4 regions of the Acidovorax sp. GW821-FHT10A04 genome follow, and region 3 is predicted to be linked to each of the others. Evidence: predicted binding sites of a transcription regulator. Region 3 holds the regulator's gene; each other region holds the start of a gene.
The links. Region 3 encodes FNR, which switches genes on or off when oxygen is low (the NO sensors DNR and NnrR bind a similar motif). Its sites were predicted from a motif close to TTGATNNNNATCAA; they were not measured.
Positions count from the first base shown of each region.

Region 1 (7,395 bases), on a different contig from region 3:
AGATCGTTGCCGCCCGTGCCAATGGCGACAACCTCGAGATCTCGGGCGATGGCCTCAAGCCCGCGCAGTCCGGCCTGAGCGACAAGGCACCGCCCAACATCAAGATCCGCCGTGGCGCCGTGATCCGCGTGGTCAAGACCCCCAAGGGCGCCTGGGAGATCACCCAGCTGCCCGAGGTCGAAGGCGCCTTCGTGGCCCTCGACCCGCGCAACGGCTCCATCCGCGCCCTGGTCGGTGGTTTCGACTTCGACAAAAACAAGTTCAACCACGCGGCGCAGGCCTGGCGCCAGCCGGGCTCCAGTTTCAAGCCGTTCATCTATTCGGCGGCCCTGGAGAAGGGGTTCACACCCGCCACGGTGGTCAACGACGCTCCGCTGTTCTTCGATGCCGGCACCACCGGCGGCCAACCCTGGGAGCCCAAGAACTACGACGGCAAGTACGACGGCCCCATGACGCTGCGCACAGGCCTGGCGAAGTCCAAGAACATGATCTCCATCCGCATCTTGCAGGCCGTCGGCCCCAAGACTGCGCAGGAATGGGTGTCGCGCTTCGGCTTCGATGCGGAAAAACACCCTGCCTACCTGACCATGGCGCTGGGAGCGGGCTCGGTCACCCCGCTGCAGATGGCCTCGGCCTACGCAGTGTTCGCCAATGGCGGGTACCGCGTGAACCCCTGGCTGATCGCCAAGGTCACCGACCACAAGGGCCGCGTGATCTCCGAAGTCACGCCGCCCGCAGTGTCCGAGCTCCCGCGCGCCATCGACGCGCGCAATGCCTTCGTGATGAACAGCCTGCTGCAGGAAGTCACCCGCTCCGGCACCGCCGCACGCGCCCAGGGCACACTGAAGCGTTCGGACATCGGTGGCAAGACCGGCACCACCAATGATTCGGTGGATGCCTGGTTCGCGGGCTACCAGTCGACCATCGCTGCGGTGACCTGGATCGGCTACGACACGCCGCGCAACCTGGGCAGCCGCGAAACCGGTGGCGGCCTGAGCCTGCCGGTGTGGATCAGCTTCATGGAGCGCGCGCTCAAGGGCGTCCCCGTGACCGAGCCGGTCGTTCCTCCCGGCGTGGTCAATGTGGGCGGAGAATGGTTCTACGAGGAATATGCACGCAACGCAGGCATTGCCAGCGTCGGGCTGGAGGAACAGCAGCGCACCACCGGCGGTCCCGATGTGGCACCGCATGCGCCACCGCCCACGGAAGAGCGCAACCGAATCCTCGATCTGTTCCGCAACTGATAGCCAGCGTCTGAAGCAAGGGCCGCCGTGTGCGGCCCTTGTTCTTTTTCGCTGCCCGTTCTTTCAGCGCTGCCGGCGTGTCAGGCGGAAAAGACCAGCGGCATCCCCGACTGTGTGCACGCGTCCTCGGTCAGCCGGGCAAAGAACTCACCGCTCCCCTTGGTGTCCTGCCACACCGAACCATCGAACTTGTAGTGGTAGCCACCGGACTTGGCGGCCATCCACACCTCGTGCAGCGGCTTTTGCAGGTTGATGACGATCTGGCTTCGGTTCGCAAAGCTCAGCGTGATCATGCCGCCCGAGCGCTGGTTGTCGATGTCGGCGTCGGTCGTGTCATTGAGTTCATCGCAACTGCGCTCGACAGCCGCCAGCAGTTTCTCGGCGTGGTCCTGGAATTCAAGGTCAGTCATTACAATTTGCGCATGTTGAAAGCATCCCAAATTCTAGTCAGGACGCTTGTCCTTGCTGCCAGTGCGGCGGCCATCGCCGGTTGTGGCCAGCGCGGGCCGCTGTACCTGCCCTCCGGCCCCGCCGCTGCACAACGCGCCACCCTGCCCGAAACGCTCACGCCGGGCGCCACTCCCTCGACGGCCACGTCAGCACCCCAGGCACCCGCTTCTACCGCGCGCTGACCCCATCTCAGGGAACCCGGTGTCCCCAGACCCCTGATTGCCCATGGCTTGATTTCCATCAAGCCGCTTGGCCATGCCCCGTCCTACAGTCGGTTTTTCACTGCACTGCAGCATTGCCATGGCCATCGAACTGTACCGAGACAAGAACCACACCTGCCTGATGTTCACCGACCTGATCGAGGAGGACGGACAGGCGGTGCAGGCCAACCAGTTCCTGATCGTCGACGACGGCACCGGGGCCATCATCGATCCGGGCGGCAACCTCGCGTTCAACGAGCTGTTCATCGGCATGACCAAGCACTTTGCGCCGCACAAGCTGTCCTACCTGATTGCCTCGCACGCCGACCCGGACATCATTGCCTCGCTGGATCGCTGGATGACCAGCACCAAGGCCTCGCTCGTGATCTCGCGCGTCTGGGAGCGCTTTGCGCCCCACTTCACCAAGGTCGGCAAGACCGAGAACCGCGTGATCGGCGTGCCCGACAGTGGTGGCCACCTGCCCCTGGGGCGCAACGAACTGCTGCTGCTGCCGGCCCACTTCCTGCACTCGGAAGGCAACTTCCACTTCTACGACCCGGTGAGCCGCATCCTGTTCACAGGCGACCTGGCGGTGTCAATGACATCGGGGGCGGAAGCCAGCATTCCCGTCACCGACCTGGCCGCGCACATTCCGCGCATGGAGGGCTTCCACCGCCGCTACATGGTGTCCAACAAGATCCTGCGCCTGTGGGTGCGCATGGTGCGGCAACTGGACATTTCCATGTTGGTGCCGCAGCACGGTGCGCCCATCCTGGGCAAGCAGGCCATCAACGACTTCTTCGACTGGGTGGAGAACCTCATGTGCGGCATCGACCTCTTCGACGACCGCGCCTACCAGATCCCCACTGCGCACATCGACCCCGTCACCCGCCAGATGCGCCCCGCCCTGCGGGCCGTGGGCTGACACGCAAATTCAGCGCGACGCCGCGGCAGCGGTACCGGCCTTCACCGACCGCCGGCGCGCGGCCTGCCACACGCGCCAGCCCAGCAGCATCGCGAGAATGGCCGCATACACCGCCACCTCGCCAAAATCGTTCTTGCCCGCACGCATCCAGAAGAAGTGCAACACCGCCAGACCTGCCACGGCATACACCGTGCGGTGCAGCGCCTGCCAGCGCTTGGCACCCAGCGCCCGGAGGGCACGGTTGAACGAGGTGGCCGCCATCAGCACGAGCAGCACGAAGGCGGCAAACCCCACAAGGATGAACGGCCGTTTGGCAATGTCCGCGGCGATGTCCGCCACCTCGAAGCCCATGTCGAACCAGCTGTAGCACAGCAGGTGCAGCAGAGCGTAAAAGAAGACAAAGAGCCCCAACATGCGCCGAAAGCGCGCCATCTGCGGGGTGGAGGTCAACACCCGCAGCGGCGTCACCGCCAGCACCAGGCACAGGGCACGCAGTGTCCAGTCCCCGGTGGAGCGGATCAGGGCTTCGGCGGGGTTGGCTCCAAGCTGGTTGGAGACGGCCGCATAGACCAGCCAGGCCAGCGGCAGCAGGCACAGCGTGAATACCAATGGCTTGGCCAGAGGATGAAGCAGCAGCTTTCGCATCGCAATGACCACAGGAACCACTGTGCGCGGCCGGTCAGTAGAACTTCTTGAGGTCCATGCCTGCGTACAGCTGGCCGACCTGGGCCTCGTAGCCATTGAACATCAGCGTCTTGCGCTTTTTGGCGAACAGGCCGTCCTCGCCGATGCGCCGCTCGGTCGCCTGGCTCCAGCGCGGATGGTCCACGTTGGGATTCACGTTGGAATAGAAGCCGTACTCCTGCTGCGCCGCCTTGTTCCAGGCCGTGCCCGGCTCCTTGTCGGTGAAGCGGATCTTGACGATGCTCTTGGCGCTCTTGAAGCCATACTTCCACGGCACCACCAGGCGCACCGGTGCGCCGTTCTGGTTGGGCAGCACCTCGCCATACATGCCAAAGGCCAACAGGGTCAGCGGGTGCATGGCCTCGTCCATGCGCAGACCTTCGACATAGGGCCAATCAAGCACGCGTGAGCCCACGAAAGGCATGGTGGCCTTGTCCGCCAGCGTCACGAACTCCACGTACTTGGCACTGCCCTGCGGCTCCACGCGCTTGATGAGCTCAGCCAGCGAGTAACCCACCCACGGGATCACCATCGACCAGCCCTCCACACAGCGCAGGCGGTAGATGCGCTCTTCCTGCGCGCTGAGCTTGAGCAGGTCCTCGATGCCGTACTTGCCCGGCTTTTTCACCAGGCCCTCGATCTCCACCGTCCAGGGAGATGTCTTGAGCGTGTGTGCATTGCGCGCCGGATCGGCTTTGTCGGTCCCGAACTCGTAGAAGTTGTTGTAGGTGCTGGCGTCCTTGTAGTCAGTCAGCTTTTCCATGGACACGGCCCCCGCCACGGACGACTTGGCGCCCGCCAGCGCCGCCAGCTTGCCCGGCCGGCCGGGCGCAGCCGCCTGCGCCAGGGCCTCGCGCCCAGCCCAGGCGGCCATGGCAGCCCCCGCTGCGCCACCGGCCATCAGGCGCAGCATGTCGCGGCGCCCTTCGTAAGCCGCACAGGGCGTGATCTCGGAAGAATGCGGGTGGTTGAAACCCGGGTTGCGGGAATGGAAGGGCATGGGGGCTCCGGTCAGGCGGTGGTGGTTTCGGCTACGGGTAGAGCCATTCCACCCCTAGTTCGTTCCAGATACGGAGCAGGTTACACCGCGGATGCGATATTTGCAGAAACTCGGCCCCACAGCCCCACGTCGCGCAGAGGTCCTACAAGGTGCCGTAGCTGTGCAGCCCGCTCAGGAACATGTTGACCCCGAGGAAGGCAAAGGTCGTGACCGCCAGGCCCACCAGGGCCCACCAGGCCGACACCGTGCCGCGCAGGCCCTTCATGAGACGCATGTGCAGCCAGGCCGCGTAGTTGAGCCAGACGATCAACGCCCAGGTTTCCTTCGGGTCCCAGCTCCAGTAGCCGCCCCAGGCCTCGGCCGCCCACAGCGCCCCCAGCACCGTGGCAATGGTGAAGAAGGCAAAGCCCACGGCGATGGACTTGTACATCACATCGTCCAGGATCTCGAACGAGGGCAGGCGCTCGGCGATGCGCTTGCGCCCCAGCAGGATGCCGGCCACGATCAGCGCCGAGATGCCGAAGTACACCATCCAGTAGCCGCCGCCATTCTCGGTGGCGCCCTGGCGGAACACGATGGGCTCGAAGCACAGCACCACGCCCAGCAGCCACAGCGGCGCCAGCTTGTACCAGCGCGTCTCCGTGGCCTGCTGCTTGATCAGGTAGGCAAAGGCCACCATGGCCGACAGCGCGAAGGTGCCGTAGCCGATGAAGTTGGCCGGCACATGCAGCTTCATCCACCAGCTCTTGAGTGCGGGCACCAGGGGCTGGATCTCGTGCGCCTCGCGCACCACCGTGTACCACAGCAGAAAGCCCACGGCCGCGCTCACCACCAGCATCACGAAGCCGCCCAGCGCGCGCGTCTTGTACTGCGCTTCGTAGTACAGGTAGAAGGCCGCCGTCATCCAGCAGAACAGCACGAACACCTCGTACAAGTTGCTCACCGGGATGTGGCCAATGTCCGGGCCGATCAGGTAGCTCTCGTACCAGCGCACCAGGGTGCCGATCAGCGCCATGCCCACGGCCACCCATGCCAGGCGCGAGCCGATCAGGTTCATCGCATGCCCCTCGCCGCGCGCGAACATGCCGATCCAGTAGAACGCCGTGCTCATGAAGAACAGCACGCTCATCCACAGAATGGCCGACTGGCTCGACAGGAAGTACTTGAGCCAGAACACCGTGTCCGCGCGCGCCAGGCTGCCAGCCCCGTCCACCTGGTACAGGCCGATGGCCATCAGCGCTACCGCGGACACCACCAGCATCAAGGTGCGCAGCGGTCGCCAGAACCAGCCCAGCCAAATGGCAGAAGGAATCGTGCCCAGCAGGATGCCCTTCTCATAGCCATCCATGAAACCGCCATAGCGCTGCAGAGCAAACAGCCCGCCTGCCACCACGATGGCGGCAAAGGCCCAGTCCAGCCAGTTGCGGCGGGAGAAATACCCCTCGTTCAGGGTGATCGTGGTGTTGCGGGTGGCCGTGTTCATGGGTTGCCTTGCAGGGGCTTGGCCCCGATCAGTTTTTCTGCGAGTTCCACGAACTCGTTGTCTCCGTCCATGGTCTTGCGGTTGGTCGAGAGTGCCATCATGGCATGCGTCTTGTCCCCCTGCGGCGCCACCCAGACCCAGATCCGGCGTTCGCGAATGTAGAGCATGGCAAAAACCCCCAGAATGAGCAAGGCACAGCCCAGGTAGACGATGTTCCTGCCGGGCGCGCGGGCCACCTGGAACACGCTGGCCTGCACCTGCGTGAAATCCTTGAGCTCGAAGGCAATGGCCGCCGGGTAGATCTGCACGTCGCTGAGCGACAGCACGGCCTGCGTCATGAAGCCGCGCGTCTTGTCGTCCGGCAGCATGGGCTGCAGGCCGGCATTCTTGCGCGAGAGTTGCGCCAGCTCGAACAGGGTGCCGTTCAGGATGCGGATCAGCACCTCGCCCGCCCGGCCGCGCTCGGCCTCCGGCACGTTGGACTCCATGAAGTCCGAGATCGCCTGCAGCCCGCCTGTGGGCTTGCCATCGACGGTGCCATTGCCGGCAAACAAGGCCAGCGCGCGCATGGCCGATTGCGCCAGCTGCTCACCCACGTCGGGGCGCGAGGGGTCGATGGCCTGCGCGACATAGCTGCGCACGGCCTGCTCGCGTGCCGCCGGGTCGGCCAGTGCGGCGCGCAGGCGCAGGAAACCGTCCATACCGCCCTGGTCGTCGGTCGGTATGCGCAGGTAGCGGAAGGCATCTGCCGGCGTTTCGCGCACACCCAGCAGGTACACCGGCACGCTGTCGCCGGTGTCCACGGGCAGCATGTAGTTGTGGAACTCGCGCGCCTGGCCCGCCGCATCGCGCAGCTTGTAGCTCACGCTCGGGCCCACGTTGCGCAACTCCTTCTTGGTCACGGTCTTGTTGGCAGCGCCCAGGCGCGACTCCACGGCCTCGCGCAGGTCCACCTTGCGCACATCCACGCCCGTCGCGCCGGGTCCGGCACCGCCGAAATTCTCGACGTTGATGGTGCGCAGCGCTGTGAACTCCAGCGTCATGGTGTCGCTGCCCGGCATGCCGCCCTTGTTGGTCAACTGGGTCGAGTCCCCCACCACACCCTCCACATCGAAGGCCTTGGCGCCCGGCACCATGGGCACGGCACGCAGCTTCAGGTGCGAGCCTCCATCGTCGAAACTCGATTGGTAGATCTCCACACCCTTGTAGCTGGCCGGGTGGTTCACCTCCACGCGGGCCGGCGTCTTCTCTCCCGTGGCCTTGTCGTGGATGATGATTTCGCTGGCAAACAGCTTGGGCATGCCCGTGGAGTAGTGCTCCACGATGAATTTCTTGAGCTCGATGGCAAACGGCAGCTCCTGCAGCAGCACGCCGTCGGACTGGTTGAGCAATGCGATGCTCGACTGCGT
Region 1 covers NZ_JBWKNZ010000001.1:231,141-238,535, forward strand. Annotated here, with positions in the region: gene AC07PF_RS01140 (penicillin-binding protein 1A) at 1-1,244, shown strand, start outside; gene cyaY (iron donor protein CyaY) at 1,325-1,654, opposite strand; gene lptM (LPS translocon maturation chaperone LptM) at 1,667-1,876, shown strand; gene AC07PF_RS01155 (oxygen-binding di-iron domain-containing protein) at 1,995-2,819, shown strand; gene msrQ (protein-methionine-sulfoxide reductase heme-binding subunit MsrQ) at 2,829-3,464, opposite strand; gene msrP (protein-methionine-sulfoxide reductase catalytic subunit MsrP) at 3,499-4,503, opposite strand; gene ccsB (c-type cytochrome biogenesis protein CcsB) at 4,646-5,986, opposite strand; gene AC07PF_RS01175 (cytochrome c biogenesis protein ResB) at 5,983-7,395, opposite strand, start outside.
Region 1: AC07PF_RS01155 (oxygen-binding di-iron domain-containing protein) is a predicted target of FNR. The motif match lies at 1,925-1,938, and genes of this name have one in related genera.

Region 2 (7,395 bases), on a different contig from region 3:
TCTTGCGGCCGTCGTCGATGGTGGAGACCGAAGGCGCTGCCTCGGGGCGCAGCAGCGGGAAGCTGGCGCTGTAGCCCTTGCCGGGGTAGATCGGCAGGTCCACGCCCACCGTGCGCAGCAGCGGCGCACTGTAGGAGCCGCAGGCCACCACGACCGCATCGGCCTTGAGCAGGAAATCCTTCTTGAGGCCGCCCGCACCACCGCGGGCCATGACGGCCACCGAATCGATGCTGTCGCCGATCTTGTTCAGGCGCAGCACGTCGTGGCCGTACAGGAACTGCACGCCGCGCTCGGCGCAGCGGCGCGCCAGGGCCTGGGTGAAGACGCGGGCGTCGCCGCTCTCATCGGTGCTGGTGTAGGTGCCGCCCGTGATGTGCTCGCCGTAGGCCTTGAACGCCGGCTCGATCTGCAGCAGTTCTTCGCGGCTCACCAGGCGGCGCTGCACGCCATGCGTGCGCATCAGTTCCACGGCGTGGCCGGCATCGTCGAAGGACTTCTGGTCGGTATAGAAATGGGCAATGCCGCGTTCGAGCCGGTGGTAGTCGATGCCCGTGCTGGCCACCACCTCCTTGAGCGCCGTGTGGCTGTAGGCGCCCAGGGCCACGATCTGCTGCACGTTGCGCTCGAAGGCCGTGTCATTGCACTGGGCCAGGAACTTGAGGCCCCAGCGCCACTGGTCCCAGTCCAGCTGCGGGCGGAACAGCAGCGGCGCCTCCTTGTCGAACATCCATTTGAGCGCCTTGAGCGGGGCCTCACGGTTGGCCCAGGGCTCGCAGTAGCTCACCGAGATCTGGCCGGCGTTGGCAAAACTGGTCTCCAGCGCCGCATCGGGCTGGCGGTCGACCACGATGACCTCGTGGCCACGCTCCAGAAGGTGCCACGCGGTGCTGATGCCGATGATGCCGGCGCCCAGGATGATGGTTTTCATGGATGGCAGTGTGATCCACATTGCGTTCTACTAAAAGCAAAATTAAACTCAATCCAAACGCATCAGTCTGTCTAATGCAGCGGCCGCCCACGAGGCGCCCGCCGCCCGAGTTTTTTGCGAGCCTTGAAGCCATGAGCACCTACGACCCCGCCGCCCTGGAATGCCTTGCCGCCATCGTCGAAGAAGGCGGCTTCGAGCGCGCCGCCCAGCGCCTGAACGTCACGCAGTCGGCCGTCTCGCAGCGCCTGCGCGCGCTGGAGGCGCAGGTGGGCTCGGTGCTCATCGTGCGCAGCCGGCCGCTGCGGCCCACTTCGGCGGGGCAACTGCTGCTCAAGCACACCAAGCAGATGCGCCTGTTGCGCGCCGACCTGGAGCGCGACCTGCAGGAGCTGGCCCCGAGCGCGCCCGGCGCCACGCGCGAGGACGAGCGCATCTCGATCGCCATCAATGCCGACAGCATCGCCACCTGGGCCATGGGCGCGCTGCACGAGCTGGTGGGCCAGCGCCTGCCGCTGGAAATCATCGTCGACGACCAGGACTTCACGCAGGAGTGGCTGCGCTCGGGCCAGGTGCTGGGCTGCGTCACCACGCTCAAGCAGGCGCTGCGCGGCTGCAAGATGGTGCCGCTGGGCGCCATGCGCTACGTGGCCGTGGCGTCCCGGGACTTCGCCGCCAAGCACCTGCCCCATGGGCTCACGCCGCACAATTTCCGCGAGGTGTCCTTCCTCTCGTTCAACCGCAAGGACGACATGGCGGCCGAGTTCGTGGCGCGGACCTTCGGGCTCAAGCGCGTGGCGCTCAACCACCTGTTCGTGCCCAGCACCGAGGGCCAGATGCGCGCCGTGGCCGCCGGCTGGGCCGTGGGCGTGGTGCCCGAGCTGCTCGCGCGCGGGCCCGTGGCCGACGGCAGCATGGTCGACCTGGCGCCCGGCCATGCCCTGCCCATCCAGCTGTACTGGCACTGCTGGAACCTGGAGTCGGTGGTGCTCGATGCCCTGAGCGCCGCCCTTACCGCCACGGCCGCAAAGACGCTGACCCAGCCCTGAATTGGGGCCCGGAAGCGGCAAAAGCCGTCAACAGGGGGTAACCCGCACGAAATAACATTCCCCGCAGTGGGGCGGCACGATTCCTGCAGACTAAAACGTGAACGGCGTAGTTGTAAAGCAACTTAGTCATTTATTTTTTTACTGCAATGTATAAGATGGGGTCCATGTCCACCACGCTACAACCCAAAGTGTCCTTCAAGGAGCAGATGCACCAGGCGCGGGAGGGGGCGATCCTCCAGTCGGCCTGTCGCCTGCTGGGTGAAAAAGCCTTCGACGCCATGACCATGGACGATGTCGCCAATGCGGTGGGCATCGCCAAGGCCAGCCTGTACAAGCATTTCTGCAGCAAGGAAGAGCTGTGCAGTGCCGCCATGGTGCAGATCCTCGCGAGGGTGCGCACCTACCTGGCGGCGCTTCCGGCCGAGCTGCCGGCCCATGAGAAGCTGCGTGCCCTGGTGCGCTGGTCGCTCGAGCGCCTGCTGACCAACGAGATGCCGCTGCTGCCCAGCCGCAACTCGTCGCTGCGCGCCGTGCTCATGGCCGACAAGGATTACCTCGATGGCCTGGTCATCGTGAGCGACCAGATCGGCGAGTGGATCACCGAAGCCCAGGCGCAGGGCGTGATCAACCCCACGCTGCCGCCGCTGGTGGTGCTGTACACGCTGTATGCCCGTGCCTGCGACCCGGTCGTGACCTTCCTCAAGGAAGGCGGCCAGTACTCCGACGCCGAGATCGTCGACCTGGTGCTGCGCACCTGCTTTGACGGGCTCGTAGCCCGCTGACCCGCTGACGCCACCAGGGGCGCGCTGGCGCGGCCCGTGGCTCAGTGCGAAATCACCAGCTTGCCGAAATGCTGCCCGCCTGCTGCGAGGTGGGCATAGGCCTCCCGCGTGTCGCCGATGCCGAAGACGCGGTCGATGACCGGCACGATGCGGTGCGCCGCAATCGCCCGCGCGGCTTCGGCCAGGTCGGCCACCGAGCCGGTGTTGTTGCCCACCACGCGCAGCGCCTTGACGATCACGGGCAGCAGATCCACCGGGGCCGAGGTTCCGCCCACGAAACCCACCGTGAACACCGTGCCGCCCATGGCAGCGGCCTGCAGCGAGTGGGCGATGGTGGCCGCGCCCACCGTCTCCACGACCAGGTCGGCCCCATGCCCCGCGGTGAGTTTGCGCACCTCCTCGTCCCAGGCGGGCGTGGCGCGGTAGTTGATGAGGTGGTCTGCGCCGAGCCGGCGTGCACGTTCGAGCTTCTCGTCGGACGAGGAGGCGAGGATCACCGTGGCGCCCGATGCCTTGGCGAACTGCAGCGCAAAGATGCTCACGCCCCCCGTCCCCAGCAGCAGAACCACCGAGCCGGGCCGCACCCCTGCCGAGCGCACGGCATTCCAGGCCGTGGTCGCAGCGATGGGCAGCGTCGCGCCGTGGGCGAAGTCCAGGTGCGCCGGCAGGGCCACGAGGCTGGCGGCGGGCACGGCCACGTAGTCGGCGAGCGATCCGGGCAGCGTCAGCCCGCGCATGGCGGCCACATGGCGCGGCGTGATGGCTCCCCCCTGCCAGTGGGGCATGAAGTGCGGAATCACCCGGTCGCCCAGGGCCAGGCCGCTGACGCCGTCTCCCAGTGCCGCCACCTCACCGGCCCCGTCGGCCACCGGCACCATCGGAAAAGCGGGCACCGGAAAGCCGCCGGTGGCGACGGCCACGTCCAGGTAGTTCAGTGCGGCGGCGCGCAGGCGCACCAGCACCTCGCCCGGACCGGCCACCGGGTCCGGCAGGTCGGTGGCGCGCAAGGCGGTGAGCGAGGGGGCGGTCAGTTCGATGGCTTTCATGGCGGTTGCTTTCAGGGATGCGGTGGTGGTGAAGTGGCCGCCAGTGTGATTTCAAATTGGCAGCGGATAAACTGCGAATTCATTGATTGATTTGAAATCAGGAGTGCGCAATGGACGTGTTCGACAGCATGCAGGTCTATGTGCTGGCGGTCGAGAAAGGCAGCCTCAGCGCTGCCGCGGTGGCCTGCGGTATCTCGGCCACGATGGCGGGCAACCACCTGCGCACGCTGGAAAAGCGGCTGGGCATGCGGCTGCTGCAGCGCACGACCCGGCGCCAGCACCTGACGCCGTTTGGCCAGGACTACTATGTGCGCTGCAAGGAAATCCTGCGGCTCGTGGCCGAGACCGATGCCCAGGCACAGAACCAGCAGCTCGCCCCGGCGGGCAGGTTGCGGGTGACGGCCCCGGTCACGTTCGGTACCGACGCCCTGATGCCGGCGCTGCCGGCCTACCTGGATCGCTATCCCGAAGTCAGCATCGACGTGTCGCTCTCCGACCGCGTGGTGGACCTGGTGGAGGAAGGCTTCGAGGCCGCGATCCGCGTTGGCGAGCTGCCCGATTCAGCGCTGATCGCCCAGCCGCTGGCCCCGTACCGGTTGATGGTCTGCGCCTCCCCGGCCTATCTGGAACGGCGCGGTACACCGCGGCAGCCGCAGGACCTGAGCCAGCACGAGTGCCTGTCTTTCGCGCCCACCGCCCTTGCGCACTGGCGCCTGGCGGACGGGGAGGGCAGCAGCAGCCGGGTGCCGGTTTCAGGGCGCCTGCAGGTCAACCAGGGCCAGGCGCTGCGGGTGGCGGCCGTGCACGGCCTGGGCATCGTGCTGCAGCCAGCCATCCTGCTGCAGGCGGACGTGCAAGCCGGGCGCCTGGTCCAGCTGTTCCCAACCCATGAACTGCCCAGCCGGCCGATGAACGTGGTGTACCTGCCGGACCGCTACCGCTCGGCCAGGCTGCGCAGCTTCGTGGACTTCCTGGTGGAGCGGTTTCGCTGACGGCAGGCACACGCGAAAACGCCCGGCATGCCGGGCGTTCTAAGGTTGTGCAGGGGCTCAGCGCACCAGCAGCACCGGCACCTTGCAGTGCGCCAGCACCTGGGTCGTGACGGAACCCACGACCAGGGTGGCGAGGGCGCCGTGGCCGTGCGAGCCCATCACCAGCAGGTCGTAGCGACCGGAGTCGGCCACCTTGGCGATGGTTTCGCCGACATGGCCGACCTTGACGATGGTCTTGGCCTGCACGCCCTGGCGGGAGATGAACTTGACGACCGGGGCCAGGACCTTGTCGGCCTCCTCGGCGTGGTAGGTGTCCACGGCCTCCTTGCCCAGGGCCGAACGGGCGCGGGCGGGCAGGGGGGCCTGCACGGTGAGCACCGTGTAGTCGTGTTTCGGGCCCAGCAGCTCCTCGTGCGCAGCGAGGTAGGCGAGCATTTTTTTCGTGTAGGCGCTGCCGTCGACAGCGAGCAGGATGTTCATTCGAGTTCTCCTAGTTGGTATGACAGACCGTACCTTGCGCTGTCGGTTGTTGTCTTGACCTGTGTCAGGCTTTTCGATCCTGCGCTTGGCAAGGGAGCGGCTCCCTCGCCAGGCCATCATACGGTCACGCAGTAGCGGGGCCGGAAGGTTTCCTGTTCCCCATTGCGGGCATAGCCCAGCGGGTTGGCCACCACGCGGCATTCCCAGGGGCTGCCATCGGCGCGCACGCCCTGGGCGATGTAGTCGCTGGGCGCATGCAGGTGGCCGTGGATCCAGACCTGGGCATCCTGCAGCAGCTCGTCGAGCACATTGCAGAAGCCCGCCGTGCCGGGCACCACGCCGTAGCGCGGGTCGGCACTGCGCAGGCTGGGCGCGAAATGGGTAATGGCCACCGTGGTGCCGTCGAAGGGCGTGGCCAGCGCCCCGCGCAGCCACTCGGTACACGTGAGCGCCAGCTCCCGCATGGGTTCGGCCAGGAAGGGCTCGCCGTCCTTGGTGCCGCCGGTCTTGCGCAGGTAGTGGTTGGCCGCGCGGAAGGCCTTCCCGCGCAGCTTCAGGCGCCGCGCCAGGTCGGTCACCTGGGCATCGTCGGCCAGCGCGTCGTAGTCGGCCCACAGCGTGGTGGCCACGAAGCGCACGCCATCGAGCACCAGGGTCTCGCGCTCCAGCATGCGGATGCCCAGGCGCTCGCAGGTGGCGCGCAGGCGTTCGTGGGCGACATCGAAGTCGAGCGCGTCGTACTCGTGGTTGCCGGGCACGAAGAGCACCGGCGTCGGCCAGCCCGCGAACTGCGGCAACGGGGAAAACCGCGCCAGGCCGAAGTCCTCGTCCTGCATGCGGCCGCCCTCCTGGTAGGAGCCGATGTCACCCGCCAGCACCAGCAGGTCGGCGCCCGGCGCAGGCTCGGGCATGAAATCGGGGTTGGCTTCGAGGTGCAGGTCGGACAGGATCTGGATTTGCATGGACCCCGCAGTCTAAGGCGTGATGCCGAACGACGTGCCCGCCGAATGGCCGGGCTCTCCCTGCGGAAACGCACGCCGTGCCGAACGCGCCAGCGCCGACAGCAGCCAGCCCATGGCCGCCTCCTGCGTGCTGTTGCGGCGCCACAGCGCGTCCACGTGCACCGGCGGCACGTCGAAGGGCAGGCTGCGCTGCACCAGGGCGTCGGCAATCCCGGTCACCGGCACGAAGTGGCGCGGCAGCACGGTGAGCATGTCCGAACCCGACACGACGCGGCCGGCGGTGAAGAACTGGTTCACCGTGAGCACCACGCGCCGGCGGCGCCCGAGTGAGGCCAGCGCTTCGTCGATGAAGCCGAAGGGCCGGCCCGAGAAGCTCACCAGCATGTGGCGCGCCTCGCAGTAGGCATCGAGCGTCAGCGGCGCATCGGCCAGCGGGTGGCCCTGGCGCATCACGCACATGTACTCGCTGTCGTACAGGCGCCGGCTCTCGAACGAGACCATGCCACCCGATTGCGCACGCGCCGTGAGGTCGGCCAGCACGGCCGGGAAGTAGCCCACGGCCATGTCGGCGGCCTCTTCCTCGAGCAGGCGGCGCGGGTCGCGCGTGGTCAGGGGCACCACGCGCACTGCGACACCGGGTGCCTCGCTTTCGAGGATTTCCACCAGGCCGGGCACCAGCGTCGCACCCGTGGCATCGGCCATGGCCAGCACAAAGGTGGATTCGGCCGTGGCCGGATCGAAGCGGCCGGGCGACAGCGATTCCTGCAACTGCGTGAGCGCGTCGCGGATGGGCGGCCACAGGGCCAGGGCCCGGGGCGTCGGCTCCACGCCCTGGCCGCTGCGCACCACGAGGTCGTCGCCCAGCACCTCGCGCAGGCGGCGCATGGCATTGCTCACGGCCGGCTGGGTCAGCGAGAGCTTGTGCGCGGCCTTGGTCAGGCTGCGCTCGGCCATGACTTCGTCAAAAACCCGGAGCAGGTTCAGGTCGAGCGAGCGGAAGTTGAGGCGGCTGGGCATGGCGTCAAATCATCACGAGTGTGAATATCAATGATTCAACATATAAATTTGAAAGACTAAAGGGTAAACCCTAGTATTGCGCCATCGCCCGGGCAATGTCGCCAAAAGCGCTGAATAGGGGAACCGAAATGACCAATTTTGT
Region 2 covers NZ_JBWKNZ010000002.1:639,011-646,405, forward strand. Annotated here, with positions in the region: gene AC07PF_RS07360 (D-amino acid dehydrogenase) at 1-928, opposite strand, end outside; gene AC07PF_RS07365 (LysR family transcriptional regulator ArgP) at 1,060-1,974, shown strand; gene AC07PF_RS07370 (TetR/AcrR family transcriptional regulator) at 2,139-2,756, shown strand; gene AC07PF_RS07375 (zinc-dependent alcohol dehydrogenase family protein) at 2,798-3,802, opposite strand; gene AC07PF_RS07380 (LysR family transcriptional regulator) at 3,913-4,794, shown strand; gene AC07PF_RS07385 (universal stress protein) at 4,852-5,274, opposite strand; gene AC07PF_RS07390 (metallophosphoesterase) at 5,391-6,236, opposite strand; gene AC07PF_RS07395 (LysR family transcriptional regulator) at 6,249-7,253, opposite strand; gene AC07PF_RS07400 (hypothetical protein) at 7,382-7,395, shown strand, end outside.
Region 2: AC07PF_RS07385 (universal stress protein) is a predicted target of FNR. The motif match lies at 5,329-5,342, and genes of this name have one in related genera.

Region 3 (7,395 bases):
GCCGGTGTATCACCGACACCACAGCGAAGGCTTGTAGACCAGGTCCATCCACAGCGCCCAGCCGGCCGCCGCGCACAGCAGCCCCCCGGCCACGCGGGTGCCCCAGTCGGCCCGGGCCTGGTTGATACGGCTGCGCAGGCGCGACCAGAGCCAGGGCCCGCCCACCAGCCACAGGCCGCTGCCCAGGGCAAACAGCGCCATGGTGGCACCGCCCTGCACCGGCCCGCCACTGAGCGCGGCCACCAGCAGGGCCGAGTACAGCAGGCCGCAGGGCATCAGCGCCCACAGCAGCCCGGCCACGCCCACGCCACCCGCCCCCGCCGTGAGGGGCTGTACGCGCCGCCAGACCGAGCGGCCCAGGCCTTCAACCCAGGCCGGCTGGCGTGCCTGCACCATGAGCAGCAGGCCCCAGGCCACCATGCCCAGGTGCGCAAAGGTCCAGGCAGGCTGCAGCGCGGCCGTGCGCTGCGTGAGCCAGGCCAGGCTTTCCATGGCCTGGGCAGCCACCGCACCCATGCCCGCATAGCCCGCCACCCGCCCGCCATGGAAGGCCAGCAGCCGGCCCAGGGCCAGCGATGGCGGTTCCAGCCCGGCACCCGTCGGCCCGGCCCAGCGCACCGCTTGGTCCCCCCCCCGCCCGACGAGCGCCGCGCAGGGCGCGGCGCACATGGCCAGGCAGTGCGGGCCGCCGGCCAGGCCCATGAGCAGCGCTGTCCAGCCCAGGGTGGCCAGCATGGTCAGATGATCCGGGAGAAGCGGGCGCGGTTGCGGTCCGCTTGAAGATAGCGGTCGAACACCATGGCGATGCCGCGCACGAAGAACCAGCCCATGGCCGAGACGAAGATGCCCTCGTCGGTCACGCTGACCAGGCCCTGCTCCTGCAGGCCCGCCAGTTGCTCCAGCTCGGCCGCGAAGGTGCGCCTGAAATCGATCAGCCAGCCCGCCTCGATGGACTCGAACAGCAGCTCGCCCTGGCACATCAGCGCCATGATGACGGCGCGGCGCACCAGGTCGTCGCGGTTCAGTGCCAGGCCGCGCACCACGGGCAGGCGGCCCTGGTCCAGCAGGTCGTAGTACTCGTCCAGGGTCTTGGCGTTCTGGCTGTAGGTGGCGCCCACCCGGCCGATGGCCGACACGCCCAGGGCGATCAGGTCGCAGTCGGGCTGCGTGCTGTAGCCCTGGAAGTTGCGGTGCAGCCGCCCCTGGCGCTTGGCCACGGCCAGCGCGTCGCTGGGCAGCGCGAAGTGGTCCATGCCCACGTACACATAGCCGGCGTCCATGAACTGCTGCAGCGAGCGCGAGAGCATGGCCACCTTGGAAGGCGCCGCCGGCAGCTCCGCCGGCACGATGCGCCGCTGCGGCTTGAAGCGCTCAGGCAGGTGGGCGTAGGCATACAGGGCGATGCGGTCGGGCCGCAGGGCCTTGACCTGCTCCAGCGTGCGGTCGAAGGACTCGGGCGTCTGCCGCGGCAGGCCGTAGATCAGGTCCACGTTGACCGACTCGAAGCCCAGGCTGCGCGCCGCCTCCACCAGCACGAACACCTGCCCGGCCGGCTGCACGCGGTGCACGGCCTTCTGCACGTCGGCATCGAAGTCCTGCACGCCAAAGCTCAGGCGGTTGAAGCCCAGCTCGGCCAGCACCGCCAGACGCTCGGCCGTCACGGTGCGCGGGTCCACCTCGATCGAGTATTCGCCGCCCGGCGCAAACGTGAAGCTGCGCTTGAGCACCGCCATCAGCTCGCGCAGCTTGTCGTCCGACAGAAAGGTGGGCGTGCCCCCGCCCAGGTGCAGCTGGCTCACCACCTGGCCCGTGCCGCAGTGGGCCGTGTGCAGCTCCACCTCGCGCGCCAGGTAGCGCAGGTACACGTCGCCCCGGTCGTGGTGTTTGGTGATGATCTTGTTGCAGGCGCAGTAGTAGCACAGCGACTCGCAGAACGGAATGTGCACATACAGCGACAGCGGCAGCGCCTTGCCCGGCGTGCCCGCCTTGCGCTGGGCCAGGGCCAGCACATAGTCGCTTTCGCCAAAAGCCTCGACGAAACGGTCGGCCGTGGGGTAGGAGGTATAGCGGGGGCCCGGCACGTCGAAACGGGTCAGGAGTTCGGGCGTCACAGCGGTCATGGGGAGCGTTTCCTTGTTGGATATGCACTTTGCCGCAGGCCTGCGCCCCCGTCCTTGACCTGGATCAAGTGTTGCGAGGCCCACAGGGCCCACAATTTGATTCATGTCAGCCACCACCACGCTCCTCTCGCCGGATGCGATCCGCTCGCAACCCCCAACAGCTGCTGCCCCCATGAACCCGCTCACCATCAAAGTCGCCTGCTCCAACTGCAACCTGCGCGAGCTGTGCATGCCCGTGGGCCTGAACGACGCCCAGTTGGAGCGCATCGACGAGATCGTGGCCACGCGGCGCAAGGTCAAGCGCGGCGGCACGCTGTTTCGCAACGGCGAGACCTTCACCTCGCTGTACGCCATCCGCACCGGCTTCTTCAAGACCTGCGTGGCCACCGAGGATGGGCGCGACCAAGTGACGGGCTTTCAGATGGCGGGAGAGATCATCGGGCTGGACGGCATCGTCAACGACCACCACACCTGCGACGCCGTGGCGCTGGAGGATGCCGAGGTCTGCGTGATGCCCTTCGACCGCATCGAGGAACTCTCGCGCGAGGTCACGGCCCTGCAGCACCACGTGCACAAGATCATGAGCCGCGAGATCGTGCGCGAGCACGGCGTCATGCTGCTGCTGGGCAGCATGCGCGCCGAGGAGCGCCTGGCGGCCTTCCTGCTGAACCTGGTGCAACGCCTGCATGCACGCGGTTTCTCGCAGTCCGAGCTGGTGCTGCGCATGACGCGCGAGGAGATCGGCAGCTACCTGGGCCTCAAGCTCGAAACCGTGAGCCGCACCTTCTCGAAGTTCGTCGAGGACGGCATCGTCGAGGTCAAGCAGCGCCACGTGCGCATCCTCGATACCGATGCGCTCAAGCGCATCGTCAATTCGCAGACCTGTAGCTGAACCTTCAGCCGGGAACCTGCAGGCGGGCCAGCACTTCGACTTTGCCGCTGCGGTCGACCCGCAGGATCAGCGCCTCGCCGGAACTGGTGTTGCCGCCCGCCAGGTCGGACAGCACGAACATGTGGGTGAACCAGGCCTCGAAACGGCCGGGGCGCTCGGATACAGATACCAGCGCCTGGCGCAGTTCGCGCAGATGCTCGGCGCCCGTGGTCTCGGGCGTGCCGCGCGGGGAGCCCAGCGCGGGCCACACCTGGGGCGCGGCGAATGCCAGCGTGGCGCTGTCGATGCAGCGGCACCAGGGGCTTGAAAGCACCCTGGCCGGCTGCAGTTGGCGTTCCTTGAACCATGCACCCGTGCGCCTAGCCTGCGCACGGCCCTGGTCGTTCAGGTTGCGTTGCGTGCTGCAATCGCCCAGGCGAAACCCCGGTGGATCGAAGGTACCCGGCGCCAGGGCATGGCGGAATGCCGCCACCACCCCACCCTCGCGCAGCAGGGCCTCGGCTTGCGAATCCTGGGACGCCCAGGCGCGCAGCGTGGCAAAGGCCAGGCCGGCACCCAGCACGGCGCGCCGGCCCATGGCCGCGTCCAGACGATGATGGGAATGGCAGGACAGCATGAAACTCCCCGTGGCGGACGGAACCGCTGGGCTCCACTGTAGCGGGGAGTGGCCCGATGGCCCCTGCCCGGCGCAAACCTGCAGCGGCCCAGGGGTCTTGGCGGGAGCGTGCGTGCTCCCTCCTCAATCGAGCGAAATGCGCTGCGCCTTGATCAGCTTGTGCCACCGGTCCGTCTCGGTGCGGATCAGGTCCGCATACTGGGCCGGGGTGCTGGCTACCGGCTCGATGCCGAAGTCGATGAGCTTTTGCTTGACCGCAGGCTGGTTGATGGCCGCAGCCACCTGTTTTTGCAGCGAGGCCACCACGTCCGCCGGTGTGCCTGCGGGCGCGACGATGCCCACCTGGGCCGAGGCCTCGACGTTCTTGAAGCCCAACTCGGCGAAGGTCGGCACATCGGGCAGCTGCGGCAGGCGCTTGGCACTGGCCACAGCAAGGGGGCGCACCTTGCCGGCCTTGATGAAGGCTCCGCCGGCGGCCAGGTCGACCATCATCGCGGGGATCTGGCCGCCGGCCAGGTCGGTCAGCGCGGGCGCAGCGCCGCGGTAGGGGATGTGGGTCATGAACAGGCCGGCATCGACCTTGAGCAACTCCATCGCCAGGTGGTGCGGGCTGCCCGCGCCGGCCGAGCCGAAGCTCATGGCGCCGGGCTTGGCCTTGGCCTTGGCGACGAAGTCCTTGGCGTCCTTGAAGTCGGCGCCTGGGTTGACCACCAGGATCATCGGGAACTTGCCCATCAGCGTCACAGGCAGCAGGTCCTTGCTGGGGTTGTAGCTGAGCTTGCTGTACAGCGCGGGGTTGAACACCATGGTGCCGTTGTCGGCCGACAGGATGGTGTAGCCATCGGGCGCGGCGCGGCCGGTCTCGGCGGCGGCAATCGCCGTGTTGCCCCCGGGCTTGTTGTCGATCAACACCGGTTGGCCGATCTGGGTCGAGAGCTGCTGGCCCACCGTGCGCGCGAGAAAATCGGAACCGCCGCCCGCCGGGTACGGCACCAGCCAGCGGATGGCCTTGGCCGGGTAGGTTTGCGCGCTGGCCGGGGCGGCCCATGCCAGCAATGCCGGCAGGGCGAGCATTCCAGCCAACAAGCGTCGATTCTTCAACATGTCTGCACCTCAGGGGATTAATATCTGCGTGATGTTACTCCGCTATGCGTAATAAGCCGGGGCAGCGTTTACCCTAGGTCCACCACCAAAACACCATGAGCACATCCCCTTCCACGGCCCGGGTGGCCGACCGCCGGCAACGGGTCCAGTCCGCCGAAATGGGGCTCAGCGTCCTCAAGGCGCTGACCCGCCTGGGCGGCGCGGCCAGCCTCACCGCCACGGCCGCCGAAGTCGATGAAAGCCCCGCCAAGGTGCACCGCTACCTGGCCAGCCTGTGCCAGCAGGGCTTTGTCGAACAATCGCCCGTCAACCAGCACTACTACCTGGCCCAGGAGTCGATTGCCATCGGCCTGGCGGCCCTGCGCCAGTGCGATCCCATCCGCCTGGGCGAGGCCTCCCTGCAAAGGCTGCGCCAGGCACTGGAAGTCACCGCCTTCCTGGCCGTGATGGGCAACAAGGGGGCCACCGTGCTGCGCATGGAAGAGCCCACCCTGCCCGTCACGGTGAACATCCGCGCGGGCTCGGTGCTCTCCACGCTGTGGTCGGCCACGGGCCGGGTGTTCCTGGGTTTCTCCAACGACCGGCTGGTGATCGACATGGCCGAGCAGGAGCTGGCCGAGGCCTCTGCCGAGCGGCGCTCGCAGCTCGACGGCACCCGGCCGGTGGAGCAGTTGCGCCAGCAGGTGCGCGCGCGGGGCTGGGCCATGGCCAATGACTCGCTGCTCAAGGGCATCAGCGCACTCGCCGCGCCGGTCTTCGACGCCACTGGCAATGTGTGCGCCTGCCTGACCACCCTGGGCGCCACGGGCGGCTTCGACCTGCGGCCCGATGGCGCCATCTGCCCCGCCTTGCTGCAGGAGGCGCGTCTCATCAGCCGGGCCATGGGCTACCAAGGCAATCCAGGGTAAACCCGAATCTTTGCAATCATATTGCGTAATACATTTACGCAAAAGGAGATTCACGATGACTGCCCCCGCCAACGCCTCCCGTTGCCCGGTCGACCATGCGGCGATGGCCGCCGCCCTCCAAAGCCCCACGGGCTGCCCCGTGAGCGCGCGCGCCGCGGCGTTCGACCCGTTCGCCCCCAGCTACCAGCAGAACCCGGCCGAGGTGGTGCGCTGGGCACGCGAGGAGGAGCCGGTCTTCTACAGCCCCGAGCTGGGCTACTGGGTGGTGACGCGCTACGAGGACGTGAAGGCGGTGTTCCGCGATAACCTCCTGTTCTCGCCCTCGGTCGCGCTGGAGAAGATCACGCCCGCGACGGAAGAGGTGCTGGCCATCCTGAAAAGCTATGGCTTCGCGATGAACCGCACCATGGTCAACGAGGACGAGCCCGACCACATGGCGCGCCGGCGCCTGCTGATGGACGCCTTCATGCCCGAGCGCCTGATGGACTACGAGCAGCCCATCCGCGATCTGGCGCGCAAGTACATGGACCGCTTCGTGGACAAGGGCCGCGCGGACCTCGTGGCGGAGATGTTCTACGAGATCCCGCTGACCATTGCGCTGCACTTCCTCGGCGTGCCGGACGAAGGGGCCGAGCAGCTGCGCAACTTCGCTGTGGCGCACACCCTCAATACCTGGGGCCGGCCCACAGCGCAGGAGCAACTGGAGATTGCCCACAACGTGGGCCGCTTCTGGCAGACGGCCCAGGGCATCCTGGACACCATGATGGCCAGCCCCGACGGCGAGGGCTGGATGTACGACTCCATCCGCCAGCACCACGCGCACCCGGACATCGTGACCGAGTCCTACCTGCGCTCGATGATGATGGCCATCCTGGCCGCCGCGCACGAGACCACGTCGAACGCCACGGCCAACGCCTTCATGACCCTGCTCTCGCACCGCCATGCCTGGGAGGAGATCTGCGCACAGCCCGCGCTGATCCCCAACGCGGTGGAGGAATGCCTGCGCGTCGCGGGCTCCATCATCGCCTGGCGGCGCATGGCCACGCGCGACACCGTGGTCGGCGGCGTGAAGATCCCCAAGGGCGGCAAGCTGCTGCTGTTCCAGGCCTCGGCCAATGCGGACGCCAGCCACTTCGAGGACCCGGACCGGGTGGACCTGCACCGCGAGAATGCGGTGGAGCACCTGACCTTCGGCTACGGCGCGCACCAGTGCATGGGCAAGAACATCGGGCGCATGCAGATGCGCATCTTCCTCGAGGAATTCGTGCGCCGCCTGCCGCACATCGCACTCGTCGACGGGCAGCAATTCGAGTTCCTGTCGAACACCTCGTTCCGCGGCCCGTCGGCGCTGTGGGTGCAGTGGGATCCGCTGCAGAACCCCGAGCGCCAAGCCGACAAGGCACCTGCCGTCCTCGCCAAGTTCCAGATCGGCCCACCGCCCAAGGACGGCATCGCCCGCGCCGTGGTCGTCAAGGACAAGCTGGCCGAGGGCGATGGCCTCTACCGCTTCATCATCGCCGCCGCAGGCAGCACGCCCCTGCCCACCTGGACTGCAGGCTCGCACATCGACCTGATCGCCGGGGGCCACCGGCGCAAGTACTCGCTGTGCGGCGCGGGCGCGCACCCGGGCTGCTACGAGATCGTGGTGCAGCGCGAGGAAGGCGGGCGCGGCGGCTCGCGGCACTTCTGCGACACCCTGCAGCCGGGCGACGAAATCCAGCTGGCCGGGCCCAAGAATCTGTTCCGCATCGACGA
Region 3 covers NZ_JBWKNZ010000006.1:189,328-196,722, forward strand. Annotated here, with positions in the region: gene AC07PF_RS14960 (sulfite exporter TauE/SafE family protein) at 10-735, opposite strand; gene hemN (oxygen-independent coproporphyrinogen III oxidase) at 738-2,120, opposite strand; gene fnr (fumarate/nitrate reduction transcriptional regulator Fnr) at 2,293-3,012, shown strand; gene AC07PF_RS14975 (histidine phosphatase family protein) at 3,017-3,589, opposite strand; gene AC07PF_RS14980 (Bug family tripartite tricarboxylate transporter substrate binding protein) at 3,752-4,732, opposite strand; gene AC07PF_RS14985 (IclR family transcriptional regulator) at 4,828-5,640, shown strand; gene AC07PF_RS14990 (cytochrome P450/oxidoreductase) at 5,696-7,395, shown strand, end outside.

Region 4 (7,395 bases), on a different contig from region 3:
CACCGCCATCCAGAAGGTCTCGCTGTCGGACAGGCCCACTCCGCTCAGGTCCACCCAGATGGCCTCGCCGCTCCTGTGCTGCAGGCGCACGTCGGTGCGGTAGTTCTGGCCCCGGCCCAGCCGCAGCGCGGCGGCCTCTTCCACGTTGCGGTAGTCCTCTCCGCGCGCATACAGGGCCTGGACCTCGGTCCCCTCGAGTTCGCCGGGCCCATAGCCCAGCATGCGCTCCATGGCGACATTCTTCCAGGTGATGGTGCGGCCGCTGAGTTTGAGCATGCCCACCAGGTCGCTGTTGAGCATGGCCGACTGCTCGTGCAGCAGTGCCTGTACCTGGCGCAGCGCCTCGTGCTGCGCCGTCACATCGACCGCCACGGTGCGGCTCATCAGGAAGTTGCCCTGCCCGTCCTGTCCATCGCGCACAGCCGTGGAGTTGATGCGCACGAAGCGGCGCGCAGCGCCCGGCGGCGCCAGCTCGACCTCGATCTCGGGCGCCCGCTCCTGCAGGGTGAGCATGAGGAAGTGGTCATGGAAGCGCTGGCGGTGCTCGCCCTGCAGCAGCTCGCTGAAGCGGGTATGGGAGTCCAGGGGCGTGCTGCCCAGCCATTGCTGCAGGGTGGCATTGATGTGTACGACACCGCCATCGGCATCGAGTGAAAAATACCCGCAGGGTGCATGGTCGTAGAGGTCTTGCATGCGCGCCGCGGACTCTTCGACACGCTGCAAGAGGCGCTTCCTGTCGGTGATGTCCCGGGCTGAGCCGAAGATCAGCAACCGTCCGTCGATGTCCACCGCATGCCAGTGCAAGTCGACATCGATGACCTCGCCGTCCGCCCGCCGGTGCTGAACCTCCACACGCTGCCGATCACCATCACGCACTTTGGACAGCCAGCCGCGGATGGCCGTTTCGTTCTGGTTGGCATCCCAGCTGGACACATGCCTGCCCTGCAGCGCCTCCCGGGAAGATCGGTGCATCTGCGCGAACGAATCGCTCATCTCGACCAGGTGTCCCTGGCGGTCGATGATGTGGATGCCGTCACCGGCCACGCGCAAAAGGATCTGTGTGCGCCGGCTCTGCGCCTCCAGGGCGCGCAGGGTGCCCAGTTCGCGCAGCCCCAGCCGGTAGACCACGATGGCGGCAGCGCAGCTCAGCAGCCACATGAGCCCCGCCATCAGCGACAGCGTGCGTGCCTCCTGCGCCAGGGGCTGGAAGAAATGCTGGTTGTTGAGCCCTGCAAAGACGATGAACGGCCAGCCCTGCACTTCACGGTAGGCGACCGTCCGCTCCACTCCATCGGTCGCAGAAGCGGCCGTGTAGACGCCGGATGAAGGCTTGATCGCCAGGGTAGCCCGCAGCTCATCGGAGACCTGGGTCGATCCAATCTCGACATGGACCTCGTTCCCGGGCGACATCCATGCCACGAAACGCAGATCCCGCGTCCGGAGCGTGATGGCGTCGCGCTCACCCAGCTCGTAGCCGTGGAACATCTGTGCAAAGTGGTCCACCCGGATGGTCGCGTACAGGACCCCCGCGAACTGACCATTCACGCGCAGGGGGCGTGCGATGACGATCACCCAGTTGCCTGAGACCTGCGAGACCACGGGTCGGGAAACGATGGGATCGCCCGATACGGACTGGCTGGCCTGCTGGAAGAATTCCCGGCCAGCGATGGACGGTACCATCGCCCCTCCCACCTGATTGCCCCACCGCACGGCGCCCTTCTCATCCGCCAGTCGAAAGCCTTCGGCGCCCCGGAGCAGGTGGCGCCGCTCATCGAGCAGGCGCTGGATGTCGTCGCCCGCCACACGCGAGCCAAATCCGCTGCGCAGGAGGTCATCCATCGTCATCCTGAGCACGGCATCGATCAGGCCCAGCTCGGAGCCCACGTTGGCACCGGTGATCGCCACCAGGCTTTCCGCCGTGGTGCGGGCTCGCTCTTCGTGGTTCTGCCGCGAAGAGGACAGCACCCACAGAACCAGGCCACACAGCAGCGCCGCAAGCAGGGCATTGGCGCCCGTCAGCAATGCCCCCAGCCGGCGGCCGGGTTGCTCGGCGCGCAGGGGCATGGGTGGGGAGTTCTCGGCCATGGACCATGCTAGCTCAAGCCGGGGTCCCGAAATACCGGGCCTTCCCCTGTCCCCACCGGATTGCCGCTGCAAGAGGGCGCACGCGCCGTTGATGCACATCAAGGAGCCCAGCGGCCAGCGGTGGTCCACTCATCGCCAGGCCCGGCCTCCCTCGCCGGGCATGCAAGCGCCTTTTTACCGATGGAGAAATCGACAATGACGACCAGGATGATGATGAAGAGTTCCGCCGCCCTGCTGCTGACCGCCCTGCTCGCCGGTCCGGCGCTGGCCGCCACCTGCGACGTGGAGATCGAAGGCAACGATGCCATGCAGTTCAACAAGCAGAGCATCGCCGTGCCTGCCAGCTGCAAGCAGTTCACCGTGAAGCTCAAGCACGTGGGCAAGCTGCCCAAGACGGCCATGGGCCACAACTGGGTGCTGACCAAGGCGGCCGACGCCCAGGGCGTGGCTGCCGATGGCATGGCGGCCGGTGTGGACAAGGCCTACGTCAAGGCCGGGGATACCCGCGTGATCGCGCACACCAAGGTCATCGGCGGGGGCGAGGCCGACGCGGTGGGCTTCGACGTGGCCAGGCTCAAGGCAGGAGAGGCCTACGCCTGGTTCTGCTCCTTCCCGGGCCATTCCAGCCTGATGAAGGGCACGCTGACGCTGGCCAGGTAAGGCCCGCCCAACCCGGGCTCATCCAGCCAACGCGCGACAGGCAGGCGAGAATCGGGGGCAGAACCCGAAGAAAGTCGCCCATGAGCATCGTTGTCTACTGGCTGGAAGCACCCGGCACTCCCGCCATGCAGGTCTTCGACCCGGGCCAGCTGATGCCGGCCCTGCAGTTCTGCGAAGACAAGCGCAAGGCCGGCAAGCGCCATGTGAGCCTTTCCAGCGAACTCAGCGAGAGCGTGGGGCGTGCCGGGGTGAGCACGGTGCAAGCCCGGCTCCTGCCCGATGGTTCGCCCTACGACTGGACCAAGTCCCACCGTGGCGCCGGACCCGAGCCCACAGGCGGCACGGGTTGATGTCCGAAACGGGGGCACCGTCCCTGCCTCTGCGCCCGCCCCTGCTCGACCAGGTGCTGCGCACGGCTGCACGCCGCTACCGGCTGCCTGCAGAGCCTGAGGCAGGACCCCAGGCCGGCCCCACGGCCGCCATGGCCCTGGCCCTCGAACAGGTGCGCCGGGCCCGGGCCGGCGCGCAGCGCCCCGATGCGGCCACGCGGCAGTCGTTCCTGGAGGCCCTGGCCCACCTGATCCGCGAGGCCACGCGCACGGAGGATGGGGACGCGGCCTACCAAGCCACTGTGCTCGCACGCCAGGCCCCGCAGGTGCAGGAATGCATCGACCTGCAGAACCACGCCGAGCAGGACCGCCGGCAGCTGCGCGCGGGCGCCAATGCCGTGGCACACCCCGCCAGGCGCCAGCACTGCGACCCCGGTGCACTGCGCGAGGCCCTGGAGCGCCTGCACGCCCAGGCGGAGTCCGGGCAGTGGGCCGCACTGGGCGATACGCTGCGGCAGTTGCTTGCCATGGCGCAGACCGCCGATGCGCCTGCGCTGCAGCGCAGCCTGGCCCGGCTGCTGGAAGGCCCCGCCCTGGCACGCCTGCAGCGCGCCGGCGCGCTGCAGGACGACCCGCAGGTACAGGCCTACCAGCGCCTGCGCGACCGGCAGGGCCCCCGCCCGGGCACGGCCGAAGCCAGCGCCTATGGCGACATGGCGCAGCAGCGCGGTGCCGCCATGGAAACCCTGGCCGCCCGGGCCCTGGAGGCTCTGGCGCAGCGACTGGACCGGGCCGAGGGCACGCACGGTGCCTGGCGCGTGGTGACCTCGCTGCGGGTGCCGCCCTCCATCCCCGCCAGCGCCGAGCGCGCCAAGAGCGAATGGGATGCCGTGCTGCTGCACCAGGCCCCCGGCACTGCGGGCCAGCCACCGGCCTGGGATGTCTGCCTGCTGCTGGAGGCCAAGGCCTCGGTGGATGCCGTGGCGAGCGATTTTTCGCGCCTGCGGCGCGGCCTGCGCCTGCTTGGCCATGCCGACGCGGGCACGGCGTACACCTTCCTCAGCCGAGAGGGCGAAGTGCGGCTGCGCGGCGCCTCCCTGGGCGCCCTGGACAGGCCGGACACGGATCTGCGGGCCACGGTGCTCTACTGCACCGACGCCCCCGCCCCGCCAACACCCCACCTGCTTGCCGCCGCAAGCCGCATGCAGCTGCTCGGCGCCGCCCAGAGCCTGGCGTTCGCCACCGCACTGGCCGAGGGCCGGCCGGCCGATGTGCAGGACCTGGAGCCCGTCTGGCAGGCCCTGCTGGAATCACCGCAGTGGGAACCCGTGCTGCAGCAGTACCCCACGCTGCGCTGCGTGCGGGAGCTGATGGTGCACGTGGACGACCTGGCGCAGGCCGTGCAAGGCTGAGCGACCTGCCAGTCAGTCGATTGCCTCCCGGTCCGCGCGATCGGGGTGTGCCGCCAGCTCCTCGAGCAGGCGCGGCACCAGCACGTTGCGCGAGGCCGCCTGCCAGACCCCATAGGCCTCGGACTGCCGGCCCGAACCAGCCAGCGGCCGGAACACCGCACCCGGCAGGGCGCAGTGCCGCATCGCATCGGGCACCAGGGCCACGCCCATGCCCTGGGACACCAGGGACACCACGGCCAGCCAATGCCGCACCTGCATGCGCACCTCGGGGTAGAAGCCTGCGTCGGCACAGACCGAGAGGATTCGCGCGTGGTAGTCGGGCGACGCACTGCGCGAGAACAGCACGAACGGCTCGTCCTTGAGCTGGCCCACCGCCACCGCGCGCTTCCTGGCCAGCCGATGACCTGCGGGCAGGCAGGCCACGAAAGGCTCGGACACCAGCAGGCGGCAGTCGAGCTCGGCCGGCACGCGGTGCGTGTGGGCAAAGCCGATGTCCAGCCGGTCGTGAAGCAGCTCGGCCATCTGCTCGGCGGAGTTGAGCTCGGTCAGAGTGACCCGCACGGCCGGGTGCGCGGCCTGGAAGCGCACCAGCGCCTGCGGCAGGCCGCGGTAGAGCATGGAGCCGACGAAGCCGATGCGCAGCCGGCCGGCCGCCCCCTGGGCCACCTGGCGCGCCTCGGTGGCGGCCTCCTGGGCCGCCTGCAGCAGGCTCAGCGCCGAGGCCTGCAGCGCCTGCCCTGCCGGCGTGAGGCGCACGGCCTTGCTGCTGCGCTCGAACAGCTGCGCGCCCACCGAATCCTCTAGCTGGCGGATGGCCACGCTCAGCGGCGGCTGGGAGATGGCCAGGCGCCGGGCGGCCCGTCCGAAGTGCAGTTCCTCGGCCAGGACAACAAAGTACCGAAGATGGCGCAGTTCCATCGCAAACCCTTTACCGATATTCAAATCGGAATGAACAAGACCTAATCAATATTAGACAAGAATTGATCACCGGCCAAGAATCGCGGCAAAGGAGACACGCCATGCCCACCCGTTCTTCGCCATCCGACGCGGTCCACGACCACCCCGTGCCCGACCGCCATGGCGCCAGCCTCTACGACAGCGACACCGAACTGCACCGGCTGCTGGCGCTCTACCTGCCGGCCGACCTGCTGGCGCACATGCGCCCGCATTTCGAGCGGCTGGGCGCGCTGGCCGGTGGCGTGCTGGACGAACTGGCCGGCACCGCCGACAGGAACCCGCCCACCCTGTCGCTGCGCACCCGCACGGGCATCGACCTGCAGACGGTCCACAAGCACCCGGCCTACGTGGAGATGGAGCGGCTGGCCTTCAGCGAGTTCGGCCTGGCCGCGATGTCGCACCGCGAGGAGACGCTGGGGTGGAAGGGGCGCATGCCGCCGCTGGTCAAGTACGTGCTCACCTACCTCTTCGTGCAGGCCGAGTTCGGCCTGTGCTGCCCGGTGTCGATGACCGACTCGCTGGCGCGCACCCTGAAGAAATTCGGCAGCCCCGAGCTGGTCGCGCGCTTCCTGCCGCGCCTGCAGCACCTGGACTTCGACCGCGTGGCCCAGGGCGCCATGTTCATGACGGAGCAAGCCGCCGGCTCGGACATCGCGGCAACGCAGACGCGCGCCTGGCTCGATGGGCAGGGCCAATGGCGCCTCACCGGCGACAAGTGGTTCTGCTCCAACCCCGATGCCGATTTCGCGATGGTGCTGGCGCGCTGCGATGGCGGCAGCCCGGGCCTGAAGGGGGTCTCGCTGTTCCTGCTGCCCCGCCTGCTCGATGGCGGGGTGCCCAACCACTACCGCATCCTGCGGCTCAAGGACAAGCTGGGCACGCGCTCCATGGCCAGTGGCGAGATCCGGCTCGAAGGGGCGCTGGCCTACCTGGTCGGCGAGCAGGGCCGGGGTTTCGTGCAGATGGCCGACATGGTGAACAACTCGCGCCTGTCCAACGGCGTGCGCGCAGCCGGCCTGATGCGCCGCGCCGTGGCCGAGGCCGAGCACATCGCCCGCGAGCGCCGGGCCTTCGGCAAACCCCTGCAGGACATGCCGCTGATGCAGCGCCAGTTGCACAAGCTGGTGCTGCCCGCCGAGCAGGCCCGCAGCATGGTGTTCCAGACCGCCCAGGCGCTGACACGCTCCGACGCGGGCGAGGCCGCTGCCTATCCCCTGCTGCGCATCCTGACGCCGCTCATCAAGTTCCGCGCCTGCCGCGATGCGCGCAAGGTGACCGGCGATGCCATGGAGGTGCGCGGCGGCTGCGGCTACATCGAGGAGTGGAGCGATCCCCGCCTGGTGCGCGACGCGCACCTGGGCTCGATCTGGGAGGGCACCAGCAACATCGTGGCCCTGGACGTGGTCCGCGCGGTGAAGCGTGAGGGCTCGCTGCCCGTGCTGCAGGCCCATTGCGAGGCGCTGCTAGACGACGCTGCCATCGCGCCGGGCTTTGCGGCCGCGCTGCGCGGTGCGCTCGCCCGCGCGGCAGCGCTGGCCCTGCTCGCGGCCGACGAGGGCGGCGATGTGCTCGCGCGCCAGGCCGCCTCGGCGCTCTACCACGTCACCAGCGCCATCGCCATGGCCTGGGAGGGCGCACGCGGTGGTTCCGCGCAGCGCATCGAATGGGCGCAGCTGGTGCTGCTGCACCGCGTGCTGCCGCGCGACCCGCTGGCCCCGGCGCACCTGCCGCTGGAATGGACCGGCGGCGCCGCGAACGCCGTGCCGGCCTGATCGACCGCTTTCCCACGACAACACGGAGACACACCGATGCGACTTCTCACCACCCTCGTGCTCGCCAGCGCCGCTGCACTGCCGCTGATGCCGCTGGCGCACGCCGACACCTTCCCGGACCGTCCCATCACGCTGGTGATCCCCTTCCCGCCTGGCGGCCCCACCGATGCCATGGCACGC
Region 4 covers NZ_JBWKNZ010000013.1:114,380-121,774, reverse strand. Annotated here, with positions in the region: gene AC07PF_RS24535 (diguanylate cyclase domain-containing protein) at 1-2,085, opposite strand, end outside; gene azu (azurin) at 2,281-2,745, shown strand; gene AC07PF_RS24525 (hypothetical protein) at 2,826-3,095, shown strand; gene AC07PF_RS24520 (3-deoxy-D-arabino-heptulosonate 7-phosphate synthase) at 3,095-4,486, shown strand; gene AC07PF_RS24515 (LysR family transcriptional regulator) at 4,499-5,404, opposite strand; gene AC07PF_RS24510 (acyl-CoA dehydrogenase family protein) at 5,506-7,215, shown strand; gene AC07PF_RS24505 (Bug family tripartite tricarboxylate transporter substrate binding protein) at 7,252-7,395, shown strand, end outside.
Region 4: azu (azurin) is a predicted target of FNR. The motif match lies at 2,174-2,187, and genes of this name have one in related genera.